2 regions of the Microbulbifer variabilis genome follow, and region 2 is predicted to be linked to the other one. Evidence: predicted binding sites of a transcription regulator. Region 2 holds the regulator's gene; the other holds the start of a gene.
What was found. The regulator sigma-54, encoded in region 2, starts transcription at its own class of promoters, with help from an activator protein. The targets are predictions, from matches to a motif close to TGGCACANNNNTTGCNNT.
Positions count from the first base shown of each region.

Region 1: a site for sigma-54 is predicted at 2,136-2,153, ahead of MJO52_RS00645 (RtcB family protein). Genes of this name have one in related genera too.

Region 1 is NZ_CP092418.1:138,637-142,049, reverse strand. Features, by position in the region: gene MJO52_RS00655 (slipin family protein) at 1-213, opposite strand, end outside; tRNA gene MJO52_RS00650 (tRNA-OTHER) at 588-656, opposite strand; gene MJO52_RS00645 (RtcB family protein) at 841-2,070, opposite strand; gene rtcR (RNA repair transcriptional activator RtcR) at 2,300-3,413, shown strand, end outside.
Region 2 is NZ_CP092418.1:3,632,087-3,635,499, forward strand. Features, by position in the region: gene lptB (LPS export ABC transporter ATP-binding protein) at 1-296, shown strand, start outside; gene MJO52_RS16140 (RNA polymerase factor sigma-54) at 490-1,935, shown strand; gene hpf (ribosome hibernation-promoting factor, HPF/YfiA family) at 2,117-2,407, shown strand; gene ptsN (PTS IIA-like nitrogen regulatory protein PtsN) at 2,411-2,872, shown strand; gene rapZ (RNase adapter RapZ) at 3,000-3,413, shown strand, end outside.

The sequences.
Region 1 (3,413 bases), 1.4 Mb from region 2:
TTCGCTATAAGTATTCAGCAGGAATTTTGCTTTAATCGCATCAAAAACCACCTCAGTAATATCATAGGTCTCCACCCGTACATCACCTGAGAGCAGCCAAATACGGTGACGCCCTGGTGGCAGCACCCTTTCAAATCGGCTGCGGCGAAACAGTAGTGCTCGCTCGTTATCAGCCACATTGACAATCTTCCATATTTTAAAGAGAGACTTCATTTCTCCGATCTCTTATCATTTTATTCCTTTAGGGTGGGGCCCACTTGATCTCAGAGTGGCCCAACGCTTATACACAGAGGGTGCAAAATACAGCGGTTCTGCAAAATTCTTCTTGCACCCATCCTGGGTAACGAAGCCAACATCCTTGGCCAAAATAGAATCAATGCGAATGCTGTAATCCACACACACAGCGTAAACCCACGCAAGGCGACACTGCCGCCGGCGTGCCTTTATGGCTAGCTATTGCTGCAATTCCCAATAACCGAAACCATAAGGCACTGTAGGCCCCGGATAGATTTCAACAAAGAGGGCTTCTTTGTGGGGACTCGAACCCCAGGCTCTCGCCTTCCCTTAAAGTCGCTTTCCAGGCGACGTGACTTTGACAGGAATCGAACCTGTAACAAACCGATTTAACGGTTGCTCTACCAATTGAGCTACAAAGTAGGCGTTTGAAGATTGCCCCAATGGGTACACCTACCGCCAGCGTCGGGGGTGCCAGGCCGGCATACAGAACCGGCTCCGCTGACTGGAACACAAACATTCAAACTTGCTTGCGGAGAGCCTGCCCTTTAGGCATAACTTCCGACATTCCTCACTATTAAACGCCTTATCCCTGGCCGGTGCTAACTATCCTTTGACACAGACTACCTGCTTGAGGGTGTAAACGATTTCCACCAAGTCTTTTTGTGCTGCCATAACCTTCTCAATAGGTTTGTAGGCCGATGGGGTTTCGTCGATCACACCTTCATCTTTACGGCATTCCACGTCGACAGTAGCCGCGCGATGCTCTTCCAGGGATACCAGTTTTTTCGCCTTGGTGCGGGACATCACCCGCCCGGCACCATGGCTACAGCTGCAGAAGCTTTCCTCGTTTCCTAACCCCCTCACAATAAAAGACTTGGCCCCCATACTTCCGGGAATAATGCCCATTTCATCAACACGCGCCCTTACAGCGCCCTTGCGCGTTACCAGTACCTCCTTGCCATAGTGTTGTTCGCGGGAAACGTAATTGTGATGGCAGTTTACCGCCTCCATGCGCGCCTCAAAATCCATACCTAGTGCCTGCTTCACCGCGCCAATAGTGCGTACCATCATGACTTCACGATTGATGCGAGCAAATTCCTGCGCCCACTCCACCGCCCGCACATAGTCATCGAAATGCTCGCTACCCTCGGGGAAATAGGCCAAGTCACTATCGGGCAAGTGGATATGCCAGCGTTCCATATCCCGCTTGGCCTTTTCGATAAAGTAGGTACCAATACGGTTACCCACACCACGAGAGCCGCTGTGCAACATCAGCCACACGCTGCCTTGCTCATCCAGGCACATCTCAATAAAGTGATTACCGGTACCAAGCGTTCCCAAGTGATTGATATTATTTGTATTTTTCAATACTGAGTGCTTCTCTTTCAGCACCTCAAACTGCGCTGCCAACGGTGCCCAGCCGGCAAGTGCATCGTCCGGCGGATTCTCCCAGGCCCCCTTATCCCGACCCCTACCCCGGTGCCGACCAGTGCGGCCGTGGGGCACGGCGCGCTCAATAGCACTGCGGACGCCCGCCAGGTTGTCTGGCAGCTGTGCTGCGGTGAGGCTGGTGCGGACTGCCATCATGCCACAGCCAATATCCACACCCACGGCTGCGGGGATTACCGCTCCCAGGGTGGGTACCACACTGCCAATGGTGGCGCCTTTGCCCAGGTGTACATCGGGCATTGCCGCCACCCACTTGTGGATAAAAGGCAACTGCGAAATATTTTTAAGCTGAGCCCTGGCTTCTTCTTCAAAGGGCACACCTAAGGTCCAGGACTTAATCGGTACCCCACCTGCCTGCATCACTTCATACGGCAATGGTTTCATCTCTCGCTCCTTTAAGAATCTCATGAAACCGCGTTACCACTTCACGCGCTTCTTTTGCCATTGATATAGCGAATCGAGTGCCAACTTTTGCAGAAACTTTCCAAATTTCTGTAACTCATTGTTTTTTATGAAAAAATTATTTTATAGGTAGCGTTCTAAGGGAGGGTTAGCCCAGTACGATGTTTAGAAAATCTATCTTTTAAGATAGCTATTTATTATTTTAGATAGTATGAAAACAGTAGCTATCAGTATTCTCGGCACGACTAAAGACCGGCGCGGTAAAAGTGACAAGCGTTGGAACAAGTGGCGCCCCAATATCTCTATGTGCCAGCACGATGACCTGCTGATCGATCGGCTTGAGCTCCTTTTCGACAACCACTCGAAAAACCTGGCAGACCAGGTCACTGAGGACATTGCACGTATTTCCCCTGAAACCAACGTGGTCCATCACCGGGTCAACTTCAATGACCCCTGGGATTTCGAGAGTGTGTACAGCAACCTGCTGGATTTCGCCCGCGATTACGCTTTTAAGCCGGATCAGGAGCAATACCTGGTACATATTACAACTGGCACCCACGTGGCCCAGATCTGTCTCTACCTGCTCACAGAGGCCGGTTATTTCCCTGGGCGCCTGCTGCAAACTTCTCCAGCACAGAAAAACAGTAATTTGCCGGGTCAGTACCAGATTATCGATTTGGATCTATCCAAGTACGACCAGATTGCCTCACGTTTCCAGCGAGAACACCAGGAGGGCACTACCTACCTGAAAGGCGGTATCGAAACCAACAACCAGGCCTTTAACCAGATGATCGAGCAGTTAGAGCAGGTCTCTATTCGCTCCGATGCGCCCATTCTCATTACAGGACCAACGGGGGCAGGAAAATCCCAGCTGGCCCAGCGTGTCTATGAGTTACGTAAACAGCGTGGAAAATTGGAAGGAGGCCTGGTAGCAGTAAACTGTGCCACCCTGCGCGGTGAGAATGCCATGTCCGCCCTATTCGGCCACCGCAAAGGGGCCTTTACCGGTGCCACCACACACCGCCCTGGGCTATTAATGGAGGCGGATAAGGGCCTGCTATTTCTGGATGAGATTGGCGAGTTGGGACTGGACGAACAGGCAATGCTACTGCGGGCCATAGAGCACAAGCGCTTTATGCCCTTTGGCTCAGATAAAGAAGTGAGCAGTCACTTCCAGTTGATCGCCGGCACCAACCGGGATCTAATACAGCTCAGTCGCGAGGGTAAATTTCGTGCAGACTTGCTGGCCCGTATCGACTTATGGACCTACCGCTTGCCCTCTCTGCGTGAGCGTATTGAAGACCTGGAACCCAATATCGACTTTG
Region 2 (3,413 bases):
GCCGAGTTGAGATTGCCCGCGCTCTGGCCACCAACCCCGGCTTCGTCCTGTTGGACGAGCCCTTTGCTGGGGTAGACCCCATATCGGTGAACGATATCAAGGAGATCATCCGCCACCTGCGTGATCGCGATATTGGCGTACTAATCACAGACCATAATGTTCGCGAAACGCTGGATATCTGTGAGACCGCTTACATTGTCAGTGAAGGTCATATCATCGCTGCAGGCACGCCGGATGAGGTTCTCGCCAACCAACAGGTGCGCGAAGTTTATTTGGGACACGAATTCACTATTTGAGGCTAACCACCAATTTCTGTCCTTAAATTCTTCACTTATGACGGGAATAATCATAATTCTGGAAACATAGCACCAGCTATCACGCCAGGACCGGCACGCTTATTGCTTGTAATAGATTGAAGAGAGGGGTAGTCTGCGCCATCTTAGGACAATTTGATCGACACCCTGTCTTATCGGCCTGCGGCGCTCCACTATGAAGCAGTCTCTCCAGCTCAAGCTCGGCACACAGCTGACCATGACCCCCCAGTTGCAGCAAGCAATTCGCCTACTGCAACTCTCCACACTCGATCTGCAGCAGGAGGTCCAGGCAGCACTGGACAACAACCCAATGCTGGAAGCGGATAGCGAAGAGCAATCCGTCAAGGTGGATGAAAATCAGCCACAGTCTGAACAAACACCGGAAAACACAACACAGCCGGTAGAAGAGCGCGAACTGGCCGAGGGGGACTGGGACCAGGCAATTCCTGATGAGCTGCCCGTCGACTCGCGCTGGGATGATATCTACACCAATAACAGCGGCAGCCACGAGTTAGATTCCTCCAGCTATGAGCGTAACTCCACCTCCATCGGCCTTCAGGATCATCTACGCTGGCAGCTGAACTTGACCCCCTTATCTGAGCAGGATAAATGGATCGGTGAAAACTTAATTGATGGCATAGCCCCCAGCGGCCTCCTTGGTACTTCTGTGCAGGATGTCGCCACCTCTTTATCGATCGATGAAGATGAGGTGCTCGCGGTTCTGAAGGCTATTCAGCAGTTTGATCCCGCTGGCTGCGGGGCTCGGGATCTCAAAGAATGCCTGCAATTACAACTGCAGCAGTTGCCGCGAAATACCCCTTGGCTAAGCCAAGCGCAAAACATTATTGAGAAACACTTGGACTTACTTGGCAAAAGGGATTTTCGCCAGTTGAGTCGACGCACACGACTCACTGAAGCCCAGCTAGGCGAGGCCATTCGCCTAATCCAGACCTTAAACCCCAGTCCGGGAGAGAGCTATGGTGGGCAAGAGCCGGACTATGTAATTCCAGATATTGTCGTTTCCCGCAAAACCCTTCGCTGGCACGTAGAATTGAATGCAGAGATCACCCCAAAGATCCGTATCAATGACCACTACGCCTCCCTGGTCAAGCGTGCCGACAACTCCAGAGATAACAATTTTTTGCGGGATCACCTGCAAGAAGCACGCTGGTTTATGAAAAGCCTGCAGAGTCGCCACGAGACTTTACTGAAAGTAGCCAACTGTATTGTCGAAAAGCAGCAAGGTTTTTTTGAGGAAGGTCCGGAAGCCATGCGACCTATGGTGCTGGCAGATGTTGCTGAATCTATTGGCATGCATGAATCGACCATATCTAGGGTGACCACCCAGAAGTACATGCTCACGCCTCGCGGCGTGTTTGAGCTCAAGTATTTCTTTTCGAGCCACGTCAGCACAGACTCCGGTGAGGATGCCTCTTCAACTGCTATCCGTGCACTGATCCGCAAGCTGATTGACGCAGAGACCCCGCGCAAGCCGCTCTCAGATAACAAAATTACCCTAGAGCTCGATAAACAAGGTATTAAAGTAGCCCGCCGCACTGTGGCGAAATACCGCGAGTCAATGGGAATTCCCTCCTCCAGCGAGCGAAAACGCTTGGTCTGAAGGGGCCACTTGGGTTTCGACTCATGAGGTAGGCCAAGTCATAACCTGGCACAAATTACTACACCTTCGCAACCGAACTCCAAACTTTGAGTGTATCCTTCCATTCTGGGCCACTTCCTAGTAGGGTTGCGACCCGAAAGGAGGCTCGCCGTAATGTGATGCACCTGGTAAGGAGAAATCCATGCAGATCAATATTAGTGGTCACCACGTCGACGTTACCTCGCCAATGCGCAGCTACTGTGAGAACAAGCTGGAAAAGCTCTCAAGGCATTATGACAATATAACCAACGCGCAAGTCATCCTATCCATAGACAAGCTGATCCAGAAAGCCGAAGCCCGGGTACATATCAATGGTCACGACCTTTGCGCGGGTTCGGAAGACAAGGACATGTATGCGGCCATTGATTCGCTTACAGACAAGCTGGACCGCCAACTGAAAAAACACAAAGAGAAGTTGCAGAACCACCGCTGAACTATGACACTGGAAGCTTTACTCTCTCCCCGCCTCAGCCTTTGCCATCTGGCGGGGAGCAGCAAAAAGAAATTGCTGCTCAATATCGCCCAGGCTGTAGCCGAACAATATCCACAGCATGACTCTGACATCATATTCAACCAACTGATCGCGCGCGAGCGTCTAGGCTCCACAGGAATTGGCGAAGGTGTGGCTATCCCCCACTGCCGTCTTCCTGGATGTGAGCACCCCATTGGCGTACTTTGCACTACAGAACCCGCCATAGATTTCGACGCTATCGACCGACAGCCTGTCGATCTGCTCTTTGTCTTGCTGGTTCCTGAAGATTCGGAACAACAACATCTAGATACACTGGCAGAAATCGCTGCGCTCTTCTCTAACAGCCAGGTCCGGGACAAGTTGAGGCAGGCTGACACTAGCGACGCACTCTATGCCCTAGCTATAGACTCAGCCGCAGCAGCCTGATTCTAGCTTTGCGCTCATATCCTGGTAATCCGATTCCAGAGTCACGACTTATAAATTACCGCCAGGAATATAAACACCATTTAATCAACGATTAAATGGTATAAAGAGCTAAAAAGAGGGGGTCCCCATGCGCTTGATTATCATCAGCGGCCGCTCCGGCTCTGGTAAAAGCTCCGCACTTCAACTGCTCGAAGATGCGGGCTTTAACTGCATCGACAATCTGCCGATTAGCCTACTACCCGAACTCATCAAGCGGGCTGAGCAGCAAACGACTAAAGGGGACACCCCCCTTGCCCTGGGAATAGACGCTCGCAACCTCTGGCAGGATATCAAACAGGCCCCCCGTGTTATTGAAGCCCTGCGCAGTACCGGCGTAGAGTGTGATGTAATCTACCTGGACGCCCGCGAACCTGTACTGGTACAACGCTTCAGCGAGACCCGCCGCAAACACCCCCTGAGCAATGATTGCACCCACTTACTCGAAGCCTTGAAACAAGAAAGAGAGCTGCTAACACCCGTCTCAGCCATAGCGGATATGGTG